4 regions of the Parabacteroides sp. B2-S-102 genome follow, and region 2 is predicted to be linked to each of the others. Evidence: riboswitches for the same ligand, from Rfam matches in the RefSeq annotation. Region 2 holds a riboswitch; each other region holds the start of a gene.

Region 1 (3,551 bases), on a different contig from region 2:
TAGGCACATTCTATAGTGAACCGTTCTCTACCTCTTCCGGGACGGTCAGCAATGAGACGATAGGTGCGGGTGAGGCCCGTATCTATTATTACGCCGGCTATCTGCATTTGAATAATCTGGAAGGCTATCGTTGCTATATCGTAGGATTCAACGGTACGGTATTGGATGCTTTTGAGGTGACCGATTTGAATGAGAGCCGTTTGATGAGTTTTTCCAAAGGATCTTATATCATCACTGCCATCAATGGCAATGATCGGATAACGAGGAAGTTCGTAATCAAGTAATATCGAAACAAGGTGAAGGAGAGTCAAAAGGCTCTCCTTCCTATCGTTATAACAATGTGATATGAATGACATTTTAAATTAATTAGCTTATGAGAAAATTTTGTTGTTTATTTCTATCTTAGTACCCCGTTATTGAGCAATTTTAAGCATGAAAAGATTCATAGTTCCCGCATTGCCGGACGAAACCTCTGAGGAAGAGGATGTTTACGAGCTAACGCATATCGATCACTTGTTTATAAGAGACCGGATCGAGATTCCGGGATTCAGTAATTACGAGACGTTAAAATGTGACTTTCATACCCATACGGTATTCTCCGACGGCTTGGTATGGCCCGATGCCCGGATATATGAGGCTTGGCAGGAGGGATTGGATGCGATAGCGATTACTGACCATATCGAGCACCGGATCAACAAGGTTATTTTGAAAGGAGATTTAAACGAATCTTACAAAATCGCTAAAAAAGCCGCTGACGACATGGACTTTATCGTGATTCCCGGAGCGGAAATAACACGTTCCAAGCCCTTGGGACACCTAAACGCCTTGTTTGTACAAGATGTCAATCTTATGGAGAAAGAAAATCCTGTGGAATCTATTGCCGAGGCAAAAAGGCAAGGGGCATTTATTGTGTGGAATCATCCCGGCTGGCCGAATCATAAGGCCACTTTATATCCCATACATGAAAAACTGATTCAAGAGAACATGATCGATGGTATAGAAGTCATGTCTTACAAGGACTTTTACCCGATTGCATTAGAATGGTGTTCCGGTTTTAAGAAAGCGTTTATGGCAAGTAGCGACGCTCATTGTGTTCTTTCCGGGATATACAGGAAAGGACTACGTCCCCTGACGCTGGTATTCTCGGAAGAAAGAAGTGAGAAAAGGATACGGGAGGCATTGTTCGCCGGTCGTACGGCCGCGTTATTCGATGGGAAAATCGCGGGAGAAGAAAAATACTTGGCCCCATTGGTCAAGGCCTGTATCCGGGTTAAGCGAATGAGGAATACGTGTTTGGAGGTAACCAATATATCTGATATTCCTTTCATTATATATTGCGAAAACAATTTATACCTGCTCCCGGAAAGAAAAACGATTATAATGATGAATCCTAAGGAAAATAGTTGGATAATGAAAAACTGTTTTATCGGCAGGAATAAGAACCTATCGATTTATTTCGATGATTTTTCGGTATGAGTCAATTTTCATCCAGCTCAGAGACCGGGCCCTAATGCGGCATATTACGTCTCTACAACTAGATATAAATTTCTCGGAAGGGCTAAACTTTTCGATCCGTAATTTCTCTAGTGCTTCCGACAATCCTCTGGCGGTAGCACGCTCATCGATCTCCCCTGTTTTCATCCGAACTGATCATGTGGGTATCTATATTAAATCGGATTACTATTGATAGTAACCGCATTTTTTATGGATAGTAGTCGGTATTTCCCTCGTCCTTATTTTTTAATTTATACAATATGCAGTATAGTCAAAAAAAAGCATTTAATAATATTGTGTATATTTTGAATTGTTTTTTATAAATTTGCTGCCGTATTGGTTCGCCTACTTTATTCAGGGTACGGCGATTAAAAGGGAATCAGGTGAGAAACCTGGACAGTCCCGCTGCTGTAAGCTCCAAAAAAGCTTTAGACATCAACTCATTGCCACTGTTTCCGGAAGGAACGGGAAGGAAGTTCTAAAGTGGAGTAAGTCAGAAGACCTGCCAATGCCGGATAACCGCCGCGATTTTACGCTACCGGGGTTTAGCGTAGGATTCAAAAAGGGGAAATATACGAAGTGAATATTGCTTTACATGAAGGATTGATCGGGTGAATCGTGACTTAGTACCTCCCGGACTATGGAAATATTCATGATTATTTGATCTTTCTTTTATATTCCCTCTTGATCGTTTTTTGGAGTTTTACATTTAATATAAAAGCTTATGAGAAAAATTCTATCTCTTTTCTTTGTAATGGCTTTGTGTGTAGTAGGTCTTTCGGCGCAAGGATTGGTTCAAGGGCAACCACATCCCTCGGCTCCGAATGTGCTGGCGAAAACAAAGTCCCAGTTAAGGGCTGACGCCAGCTTTTCTTTTGACGACATCCAGTTTTGGGTAGGAAGCGGCAGCAAGAGAGCCGCTTTAGTGATCGAATGGCATGATGGGAATCGACCGGATGCTATGGTTTGGGGATATCGCTGGGATGGCGAGGCTACCGGACACGATATGATCGTGGCGATAGCGAAGGCCGATCAGAAACTTCTTTTATTAACCCAATATACGGGTTGGATGGGTTATACGATCGATGGTATTGGATATGGGGATAATCTGGACGTCCGATATGATTTGGATGTGGCCAAGAATGAACCGAATAATGCTTTCAAATTTGAACCTCCCATTACGAATCCTTTGTTGGGGCAGACTGGTTTTCCTGAAAATCCGGCGGGGGACGTAGCGGCGGCTATTCGACAAGGCGTACAAACCGGGGTTATCTATCACCCGATAAATGCGGAAAGATATGGATATCCATCTTATGACTATGACCATTGGAGTTGTAGCAATGGCATTCATTGGCAAGCCGGTTGGTATTATGGTTATTGGAGTTATTTTGTGAGAAGTAGTCAAACCTCGAATTTTAGTTATTCAGGTTTAGGTGCTACAAGCCGTGTATTGACGGATGGTTGTTGGGATGCGTGGAGTTGGAATGGAAATATGAATACATCAGAAGGAACTCAGCCCGGAGATGTCTTTGTCGCAGCGACAATACCCTCTGGAGGTGGAGGGGATGAACCCGAGATCCCGGTGATACACGTAACATCCATTTCTCTCAATAAGTCTTCTTTGCGTTTACAAGCAGGAGCAAATGCAATCCTTGCAGCTAGTATCTCTCCTGTAAACGCTGATAATAAGCAGGTTACTTGGAGTAGTTCCGATACAGGTATAGCAACGGTAGAAGATGGGGTCGTAACAGGTGCCAAGCCCGGTGTGGTGAAAATAACAGCCCGATCGGTAGATGGCGGATATACCGCTGTTTGCGAGGTGACGGTAACGGAGACGGTTACTCCTGAGATCGATTTTGAAGGGACCGGGGCGGTTATCTCATTCCCTAAAGTGGAGGAAGCCACCTCCTATGAGGTTCGTGTCTACAGATATGAGAATGGAAGTTATAAAAAGATAGGCACTTACGTAGCGGATGCGGAAGGCAATATCATTACTGAACTACTGACGAAAGGCTTACGGGCTACTTCCGGCACTATATCCGTCCCACTGAAGAACC
Region 2 (3,551 bases):
ATAAGCGGCGATCATGGCGATATTCTCGATTTCCTCGTTATTACCGTTAGACCGTTGTAGCATCCGGGCATTCTTAGCGATAAATAATGTATTATATTCCCCTTTCACGAAATCAGGATTATGCATGATACGTTTCAAATAACTGAGGTTCGTCTTTAAGCCCGTGATTTTATATTCATATAGAACCCGGCGCATACGCTCGATCGCATACGCACGTGTCGTTGCCCATACGATTAATTTACCGATCATAGGGTCATAATAGACCGGAATCTCATACCCTTCATATACATAGCTATCGATACGTACCCCGATACCATTCGGTTCCGTTAATTGCCGGATAATACCCGGGGAAGGCATGAAATTATTTTCCGTATCCTCCGCACAGATCCGGCACTCGATGGCATGTCCTCGTTGGAAAAGATCTTCTTGACGAAGATGCAAAACCTCATTATTGGCGATACGGATTTGTTCCTTTACCAAATCCACCCCTACCACTTCTTCCGTGATAGGATGCTCTACTTGTAGCCGGGTATTCATTTCCAAAAAATAAAAATGGCGGTCCTTATCTACAAGGAACTCTATCGTTCCCGCTCCGGAATAATGAACCGCTTTAGCCGCAGCCACAGCCTTTTCCCCCATTTCTTTACGTAAGTCCGCTGTTAGGAATGGAGACGGGCTTTCCTCTACTATTTTCTGGTTACGACGTTGAACCGAACATTCCCGGTCAAATAGATGAATGACATTACCATGGTTATCTCCCAATATCTGGAATTCTATATGATGCGGCTCCTCTACGAATTTCTCTATATATACCGTATCATCACCAAATGAGGACAACGATTCTGAACGAGCCGTATGATAAGCCTCGACAACCTCGCCCTTCTCATGTATCAGGCGCATCCCTTTTCCTCCACCTCCCATAGAAGCTTTCAGCATAACAGGGAAACCAATTTCTTCGCAAACCCGAAGCGCTTCTTCCGCACTTTGCAACGGTTGCTCCGTACCAGGAACCACAGGAACCTCTGCGGCGATCATGCGTTTGCGTGCGGCGATCTTATCTCCCATCGCTTCCATCGTCTCCGCTGACGGACCGATAAATATCAATCCTTCTTGCTTACAACGGCGTGCGAAGTCCGCGTTCTCCGACAAGAAACCATAACCGGGATGTATCGCATCGGCATGGTGCCGTTTCGCCGCAGCGATCAGATTGTCTATATTCAAATAACTTTCCTTGGAAGCCGCCGGGCCTATCAAGGCTGCCTCATCCGCATACATTACATGCCGAGCGGTACGATCGGTCTCCGAATATACGGCAACAGTGCGAATCCCCATCTCCTTACATGAGCGCATCACACGGATAGCGATCTCACCTCGATTCGCAACAAGCACTTTACGGATCATGTCGCCACGAGGACATAAATTCTCCATAAATCATTAACTATTGATTCTTATTCTTTTCGTACTGCTTTCCTAATCCCTCGAGCAAAAACAGCCTTTAATGAATGGCAGGTCTTCTGACTGACTCCCATCTTGAGGCCTTCCCGGTCGCTAGAACCAGTGGCGATAGTGTTGTTTCAAGATGTTCTTCGGAGCTTCACAGCAGCGGGACTGTCCGGGATTCACACCCGATTCCCTTTTAATCCACATACCCGAATGGTATATGCGGAACCGATTCGGGGGCAAAGATAGTATTTTTTATTTAACTATCCACTTCAGCCAGGCCGGAATATACGGAATACACGGATCCCAAGTAAAATTCCGTACAATAAGCTCACAAGAGAAGCTTATGCATAAAGCATTAAAAATCAACATTAAAAAAACAGGATAATCTTTCTGCGAAAACACATACATGTTTTTGAAAAAAGTCGTACGTGTTTTCTGGAAAGGTCGTACGTGTTTTCCTGAATCCTTCCACCGAAAACAATAGCGCATGCTAAAATTTACAAGAAGCTCCACTTAAATGAGATGTTAAATGAAAAAGCCTTACTTTTTGTAGAGTCAACAGGCAAGTACAGTTTTTATACATTTCGTTTGTTCGTGTTCTCAGCTATTTTGTGTAACTTTGCGTATGCTTGAAGGCATATCAATTTGAAGCTGCCTATTCTTGCTTGCGTTACCTTGTCGTAATAATTGGCTCAAATAAAGAATAAGACTCTACAATGAGATGAATTGAACACATGAAAACTGAATATCAAAAATGTATGGATGAGGAGCCTTTCGACGGCTCATCGCCCGAAATAACGGAAATGACTGTCCGTAACAAAAGGCTACTACACCAACTCAGAGAAACGGATTATGCCGACAATGAGGCAAAGCAGCGCATCTATCGGCAGATGTTCGGAAGTATCGGCAAGGATGTTTACATCGACATAGACTTCCGATGCGAGTATGGGAAAAACATCTATTTCGGGAACAAGGTGATCGTGAACATGAACTGCACGTTCCTCGATAATAACAATATCATTATCGGTAACAACGTGATGATAGCCCCCGATGTAAAAATATATACCGCTACTCATTCCGTTCACCTTGCGGAAAGGATGCCGGAAAGGACATGTCCCGGAGCGTCCATCTGCGACACAATTGCCCGACCCGTCCTTATAGAAGATGGTGTATGGATAGGAGGCGGCTCTACAATCCTTCCGGGTGTGACCATCGGTAAAAACTCTGTCATCGGAGCAGGCAGTGTTGTCGTGAAACATATTCCTGCCAATTCCATAGCTGTCGGCAATCCTTGCCGTGTAATTAAAAATATCGAAGATAATGATTAAAAACCTCATTTTTGATTTTGGCAAGGTCCTTGTAAATCACGATTTGCAACCCTTGCTTGAACGACATTTCGGGGATGATGAAGTGTCGCTAATCGGTTTTCACAAGATTCTATCAGATCCGGAATTTATAAACATGTGCGACCGTGGAATAATCCCGTTTGAGAAAATGATTGACGGAGCGATAAAAAGGTATCCTGAATATAGCGATGCCTTCACGTTTTTCAAGGATAATTATCTTGAAGAGATAACAGGAGAGATTGAAGGTATGCGTGTACTTCTAAAAAAATTAAAGCAATCCGGATTCAAACTATATGGGTTGACGAACTGGAGCGACACAATTTACCGGGTCATGGAGAAATTCGACATATTCCAGTTGCTTGACGGTGTGGTAATATCGTGTGAGGAACACTTCATCAAGCCTGAAAAGGAAATTTATCTTCGCCTTTGTGACAAATATGGCCTTAAACCGTCGGAATGTTTGTTTACGGATGACAGAATGGTGAATGTGTTGGGTGCAAAGGCGATTGGAATGGAAGCCGTATTGTTTACAACAACCAAAAAGTATATTTTTGAAATAGAGCGAATTTTCGGGATCAAAATTGAACAATAATAGCTACAGCCAGTGATGGTGATCGCGCTCAATGGAAAGATTGTACGCTACCAAAAGCAAATAGGCTTACAGGGCTACAAGGGATTGCCCTTCGGTACGTATGTCATCCGGATAAATGAGAAAACATTCAAGATCCAACTCTCCAAATAACCGCAAGGCGGGTATGCTTC
Region 3 (3,551 bases), on a different contig from region 2:
CGGAAGGCTCTGGAATACGCCCGAAGGTCGGATGCTTGGAACGAAGCCATCCAAAGACGAGTCCGGCTATCAAAGCGCCGCCACTCGTACTCAGGCTGATCGGGACACCTCCGAAATGAATCGCGAGCGAACCTAAAATTCCCCCTAAGAAAATACCGATACCCACGAAAATCAAATCGGTCTGATTGGTTGGGCGATCGGGATATCCTAAAGTCGTAGCCGCTTTATTTACCTCTGATTTCATACCCACCAATTCCAACATATCACCGGAATCTATCACCGTAGCGGCCAAGACCGGGATATTGATACCCGCACGCCTTATGGACTTGACGCTAACACCGTGCATGAACGATTGATTGCGTAAATAGCAGATCTTTTTCCCCACGTATTCCTTATGGATCACTAGTACGGGTAACGTCTCTGCCGGAAAATCGAGCAATTCAATGTCATTGACCTCATCGCCAATCCAGTTCTCCTCTCCGATCACGAATTCCCGGCGACCGCTTAGGACAACCTCATTTCCGGTATGTAAAACCAAATCCGGTTTAACATCGGTTAGTACATTATTAATACGGACACGCTCCACGAACAAATGCCGTCCTAATTGGTCCAGATATTCCTCCAACTGCTTTACGCTTTTACCCTCCTTGAACCATTCATTACTAATCTTATAGGCCCGGAAAGTTACCGGACGGGCGGCAGGCATAAAGCCCGGTTGCTCGCTCTCGTCGTTATTTCCCATTTTAGCCTCTAGCTCTTTACAGGCTTTTTTCACGTAGTCGAGTCCTCCTAAAAGACGTGGCCCGATATCACTCACCAACCATGCGGATCCTGCCGTACCGAAAATATAAGTTACCGCATAGGCCACGGGCATTACATTTACCATAGCGCTTTTATCCGTATCGCTAATATTCATCTGTCCGATCGTATCTTCGGCAACTCCTAATACTGCCGACATCGTCTGGGAGCCCGCCAATAATCCTGCGGCCTCGCCTGCGTTATATCCCATAAGTTTCGCTAACAAAAAAGGAGCGATCAAACAAAATATACACATGACGGCGGCGAAAAGCATTTGAGGAAGACCTTCCTTTTTCAATCCCCGGAAGAACTGTGGCCCAACACTATATCCTACAGCGAAGAGGAACATCAAGAAAAAGACGGACTTTAACGGTCCGCTTATATCGATTTTTAATTGCCCGATCAATACACCGACCAATAATACGCTGGTAACCGTTCCCAGCGTGAACTTCTTTATCTTAAACTTGCCAATCCAGAAACCGAGAGCTAAGGTTATGAAAATAGCTAGCTCCGGATAATGTTGAAGTAAATTAGTTATCCATTCCATATCTATTTATTTGATGTTAAACAAAAAAGATGCTATTGAAACAGGGATTCTTTGAAAGATGTTGTTACTTTTCGGGATTATTTATATAAATTTGCGACCGCTTAGGTGATAGAGTTTGTCTACCGACAATTCTATAAAAGGGAATCCGGTTAGAATCCGGAACAGTGCCCGCTACTGTGAAGCTCTTGAAAAGGAAAGCGTTCTGCTATGCCACTGTCTTAAGAAAGATGGGAAGGTTGCTTTCCGAGCCAGTCAGGAAACCTGCCAAGCGAAGTAATGATTAATTCCTCCCGGGGTTAGGAGTAATTAAGAGGATAGAAATATCACCTATATCTAAAAGATGTTGGAGACGGAATAATACGTTGTCTCCGTGGGATTGATATGTAATCTAATTATTAATATATTCATATGATGAGGAAACACTTACTATCTTTCTTCCTGCTGGTCATCAGCCTAGTTTGTCGTGCGCACGATGGCGAGAATTTTGTAGCATCCGATTTATTCGCCTCTTTACAACCGGGCGATAAGGCCGCTTTATTGATGGTACATTTTGGAACAACCCATGATGATACCCGTGCCTTGACAATCGACGCGATCAATCAAAAAGCGAAAGAAGCTTTCAAAGATGTTGAGTTGCGTGAGGCATGGACTTCTCGCATTGTAATGCGCCGCTTAAAAGCTCGTGGCGTAGAGAAACTGAACCCGATCGAGGCCTTGGAAAAATTAAAGACTGATGGTTATACACATGTCTTAATCCAATCCACGAATATAATCGAAGGTATCGAGATGGAATCCTTACGTAAGGATGTTGCCACCATGAAATCTTCTTTCAAGGAGATTCGTATCGGTAATCCTTTATTGTATACACCGGAGGATTATGAGGCGGTAATCGCCGCTATCATAAAAAATGGGGCGAAAGAAGGCGCTACTTTATTGGTAGGCCATGGCACTTATACACCGGCGACGGCCCAATATGCTATGTTGGATTATATGTTGAAGGAGAAGGGATTCAAGGATTATTCCGTAGGAACCATCGAGGGCTATCCTACTTTTGATACGATGGTAGCCCAAGTAAAGGCCAATGGAACGAAGAAAGTCTTGTTGATACCATTTATGTTTGTTGCCGGAGACCATGCGAAAAACGATATCGCCGGTGATTGGAAAGAGGAATTGGAAAAGAAAGGCTACGAGGTAAGCGTATTTATGGAAGGTCTGGGACAGAATCCGGATATCCAGAAGATCTTCATCGAACATGCCCGTTTCATGGCTAAACATAAGATGATCGATATCGTTGATAAGAAGAAAGCTTATGCGGTAGAGAAGGACTAAAAAAGTTCACTACACAATGTTTTTTATTCCTTTCGGAAGAAAAAGTAATTCCTTCCGAAAGAAACTAAATTTTCATTCGAAGGAAAATGGAATTTCTTTCGAAAGGGATTTCACATGCATACAATAAACAGTTATAATGCTAAATATATGAAAAGAGTTTTGACAATCTTACCGTTGACAGCCTTATGTCTCAGTACGATGCAGGCACAACACAAGAATGAGTACACGAATTTCGCCGATACGACATTCAATATTCAAGAAGTTGTAGCGACCGCCGCACGCAAGCCACGTCCACAAATCACGAAGTTGGACGTACCTATGAAATATCTTCCTATTTCAATTAATAGCATTACGGCGAGTAGTTTGGAGTTGCGAGGTATCCGTAATATCCAAGATGCGGTACGCTTTATGCCGGGCGTGCGATTCCAGACATCTTATGGCGCATTTCAACAATTGTCGATCCGTGGTTTCGATCATTCTATCATGATGATAGACGGTATCCGCGATGAACGTTCGGCAATAAACAACTCTTATCCCGTACCCGATCTATCCTGTATCGAGTCTATTGAATTATTAAAGGGACCGGCTTCTGTACTTTACGGACATTCAGCCGTAGGTGGAACCTTGAATATCGTTCGTAAATCCCCGTCAGAGAAACAGAGCGTTAACGCCCGATTGGCCTATGGTAGTTACGAGAATAAAGAGGCGACGCTTGGCATGGGCGGTAAATTGGTCGGTCCGGTCAATTATTACGCCAATGTCAACTTTTCCGATCAAGAGGGCTGGCGTGATAATGGCAACCGTCGCTTTTCCGGTTATCTGGCATTGCAAGCTAAAATGACGGAACGTGACCTATTAGATGTTCGTGGAGGTTTTA
Region 4 (3,551 bases), on a different contig from region 2:
TGACATTTCCTTTTACCTTTTGGGAAACATACACGATCAGCGCCATCACGGATAAGGAACCGATCACGGCCGCTATCGATAAGGCGATCTCCCCCATAAAACCAAGTTTACTCAAGGCAACGCCCCCTAAACTACCGCTTAACAACACCACGAAAGCGACACCCATGCTCGCTCCCGAACTGATACCTAAGACCGAAGGTCCGGCCAATGGATTACGGAAAACGGTTTGCATCTGTAAGCCGCTGATGGATAAGCCAGCTCCCGCTACCAACGCTGTCAATGCCTGTGGTAGTCGGGATTTCCAGATAATATTCTGCCATGTAATAGGCTCATTTCCTAAATTCCAGATAATATGCCAAACCGATTGAAGAGGAATAGAGACTGACCCCAACACCAAATTCAAAAAGATTAGAACAAAAATAGCCGTGACAATCGCCAGCATCCATAGGGTATTTGAATGTCTCATCAGTGTTCCTTATTTAAGTCGAGAATAATAGACCGACTCATGATCCGGTAATAAATCCGGATGAAAGATATGAAGCAAATCCGCTAGGACGATCTCCGGTTCTGTCGGCATACTCTCATAAAACGGCGTGTTCTTCATATTACAATAGATAATTCCTTTCTCCCGGAACGCACGGAAATCCTCATAACGAGGATCTTGCTCTTTCAATGCCTCATAGCTGAACGTTCCCGGGAAACTATTCACGATACGCCAATAATCAGCGTCGTCCGCTTGGTTATAGACCGTCTCGAAGTCTAATGTAACACCACCGGATCGCTCATCATCTTTCAAGAAATAATCAGCGCCGGCATCCTTGAAAAGTTGCGCTAAGAAGCTCTTTCCTCCTACGGCATACCAGTTTCCACCCCGTAACTCGCCACTAAAAACGATCGGACGTTTTTTAACCTTACCATCCGCCGTAAGTTCCTTTAATTCATTATACCTCTTCTCGATGGTGGCGAAACGCTCATTGCCATCTTTCTCTATCCCCAACAGCAAGCCTACGAACTTGATCCACTCGGCCTGTCCCAATGGCGTAGTCTCCTTATAACCCAAATGGGGAATCAAGGGAATACCCACGTCTTTCAGCGTCTCATAGCCTCCCCGCTTGAATGGCGATACAAGGATCAAATCAGGATTCATGCTCATGATAACCTCGTTATCGAAATTCCCCTCGATACCGATCTTAGCGGTTTTACCTTCTTTCAGGCGTTCGTTCATCTCTTTATTGAACAAATGCCGTGTACTGGTAATCCCAACGACCCTATCCAAGGCACCCAATTTAATAAAGTTCGATAATTGCAGGGAAGTCATACAGATAACGCTTCGGATAGGAAGCTCTATCACCGTATAATCAGCGGGAATCCCCGTGGGTTTCGCACCTCTTTTCACGAACGCATAATGAAACGTGGTGCTTTCCTCATTTTGAGGATCTTGGATATCAGCCAAGAGATATTGATCCGCATAGGTAAGCTTGAATCCTTGGGCGTATAAAGGCTTAACCTGCTCTTGCGAGAACGCAGATTGCTCTACGGAAGCCGTCTTCCCTATTTCTCCTTTTTCACGGATACCTGAAGTACATGATAAAGTCAATACCGATAAAAGCAAGCATCCACCCGCTATAAACTTATTCATAATCCTTGTTTAATTGACAGTTGATCATTGACAGTTACTCTCGTCCTGCTCCACGGGACAGCAACATTTATTTATGAACCGGCAGGTCTTCTGACTTACTTCCATTCAGGACGCCTTCCCGATTACAAAACCAGTGGCCAAGGTATTGTCCGAATGTTTAAAAGTTCACAGCAGCGTGGTCTGTCCGGGATTCTCACCCGGTTCCCTTTTAATCCGCCTCCCGGAAAAAGAGATAAGCGGAGCCTGTTACAGTGACAAAAGTAGTAAGAATATTTGTATACATCCACAATTTTAAGGACTTTTGCGTTTCAAATAAAAACAGATACACATGAATCATCCTATTCACTTCGTCTCATTAGGTCCCGGTGATCCGGAATTAATTACGCTGAAAGGGCTTAAAACATTACAAAAGGCTGATATTATCTATTGTCCTGCTACACAAGGCAAGCATGGAATCATATCTCGGGCGACGGATATATTGAAAGCTATTGAGGTAGACGAATCCTTGATCCATCCGTTTATTTTGCCAATGAGTAAGGAACGGACAGATGCGTTAAACGCTTATAACAAATTGTTTCTGGATGCCCAAGCTGAATATTTGAAAGGGAAACAAATCGTGATCGTCGCCGAGGGAGACGCTGGTTTTTATTCATCTATACAATATGTATACGATAAATTCGAGGAAACAGGAATCCCGGTAGATCGAATCGCAGGAATTCCGGCATTTATAGCGGCAGGTGCCTTGGCCGGGATACATATCGTAAAACAAGAGGAGCAAATTAACGTAATCCCCGGGACTGCGTCGTTCGATGAACTTTCGGCAAAAATAGAAAATGGAATGATCATCGTCATCATGAAATTACCGGGTTGCCAAGAGGCTATTCATACTTGTATCCGGCAGTATGCGGATAAGGCGGTTTTTCATTATTTCGAGAATGTAGGAACAAGAAAAGAATATTATACTACTGATATCGCCACTATACATTCCAAGGATTTCCCCTATTTCTCCCTACTGATTATCCAACCTCGCTAAAAGAAGAAGGCTGCCCGGAGAGTAACCAAACCCGGACAGCCCATCTTATTACGCTACATGCAATATATGCTTAAGCTGATCGATATGGAAACGAAGTGTATCCATATAAGGTTTCACTGAATTATGGTACATGACCGCTTTTGCGTGCATATCTTCCAACTCGCTTACTTTACGGTTCGCCTCACGCATTTTACAAGCGTTGTAGCGAATACCCGATACATGTCCTTTGATATCCTCGATCGCTTGGTTTCCCCGGTTGAAGATAGACTCTGCTTCTTCCGGAGCGTATACCGTATAGGCTTGGGCAACGTCATCCAGTAACGCCTGTTGATAAGAGCCGGCTATCGGGAGCAATTGATGGATCGCATGATGACATAAAGAATGAACCTCGTTTTGAAGCTTCTTCAATTCTACTTCCCACTTTGATTCACATACTTCATCCAATTGTTTGACTTCCGCTACGACACGACCGCTAAACAATTCCACTACCATCTTTTCCCATGCTTCTGCTACCCACGATTTAGTAGCAAATGTAACCTGACTAAATCTTACTGTTGACATAACCTTAAATTTACATATTATATTGCTAATGTTATTAGTCTCTTATCTGTTTCAATTTATCACACTCTTAGGTTTCTTTTTATCGTTGTGACATCACAAAATTAATCAAATTATTACAGATGAATAATTTTAAAGACTATTTTATAATTCTTTAAAAGTACAACAAGCAAAACGTATGATTTTTGCAAAGCTCACTTTACAAAAAGTTTAATTTCAAGCCTGACAGCTATCACAAAAAGCAAGATCCTCGCCATCTTCGCACAAAAATATCAAAATAACACAATCTTATTATTCCATAAAGGGGGAAAACCTTGTTCC

The links. Region 2 has a riboswitch for cobalamin ahead of accC (acetyl-CoA carboxylase biotin carboxylase subunit). Riboswitches for the same ligand answer to the same signal wherever they lie in the genome.
Region 1: linked by a shared signal. The riboswitch ahead of NBH07_RS20930 (Ig-like domain-containing protein) and the one ahead of accC (acetyl-CoA carboxylase biotin carboxylase subunit) in region 2 are both predicted to bind cobalamin.
Region 3: linked by a shared signal. The riboswitch ahead of NBH07_RS02680 (sirohydrochlorin cobaltochelatase) and the one ahead of accC (acetyl-CoA carboxylase biotin carboxylase subunit) in region 2 are both predicted to bind cobalamin.
Region 4: linked by a shared signal. The riboswitch ahead of NBH07_RS18550 (ABC transporter substrate-binding protein) and the one ahead of accC (acetyl-CoA carboxylase biotin carboxylase subunit) in region 2 are both predicted to bind cobalamin.

What each region holds. Positions count from the first base shown of each region.
Region 1 is NZ_JAMOKM010000027.1:52,046-55,596, forward strand. It holds gene NBH07_RS20920 (DUF5074 domain-containing protein) at 1-284, shown strand, start outside; gene NBH07_RS20925 (PHP domain-containing protein) at 433-1,476, shown strand; cobalamin riboswitch at 1,815-2,018, shown strand; gene NBH07_RS20930 (Ig-like domain-containing protein) at 2,219-3,551, shown strand, end outside.
Region 2 is NZ_JAMOKM010000013.1:32,227-35,777, reverse strand. It holds gene accC (acetyl-CoA carboxylase biotin carboxylase subunit) at 1-1,401, opposite strand, end outside; cobalamin riboswitch at 1,488-1,688, opposite strand; gene NBH07_RS15560 (sugar O-acetyltransferase) at 2,178-2,771, shown strand; gene NBH07_RS15555 (HAD family hydrolase) at 2,764-3,381, shown strand; gene NBH07_RS15550 (hypothetical protein) at 3,394-3,531, shown strand.
Region 3 is NZ_JAMOKM010000001.1:625,131-628,681, forward strand. It holds gene aspT (aspartate-alanine antiporter) at 1-1,345, opposite strand, end outside; cobalamin riboswitch at 1,431-1,628, shown strand; gene NBH07_RS02680 (sirohydrochlorin cobaltochelatase) at 1,757-2,674, shown strand; gene NBH07_RS02685 (TonB-dependent receptor) at 2,822-3,551, shown strand, end outside.
Region 4 is NZ_JAMOKM010000019.1:62,951-66,501, forward strand. It holds gene NBH07_RS18545 (iron chelate uptake ABC transporter family permease subunit) at 1-466, opposite strand, end outside; gene NBH07_RS18550 (ABC transporter substrate-binding protein) at 476-1,639, opposite strand; cobalamin riboswitch at 1,703-1,901, opposite strand; gene NBH07_RS18555 (precorrin-2 C(20)-methyltransferase) at 1,968-2,672, shown strand; gene NBH07_RS18560 (hypothetical protein) at 2,721-3,233, opposite strand.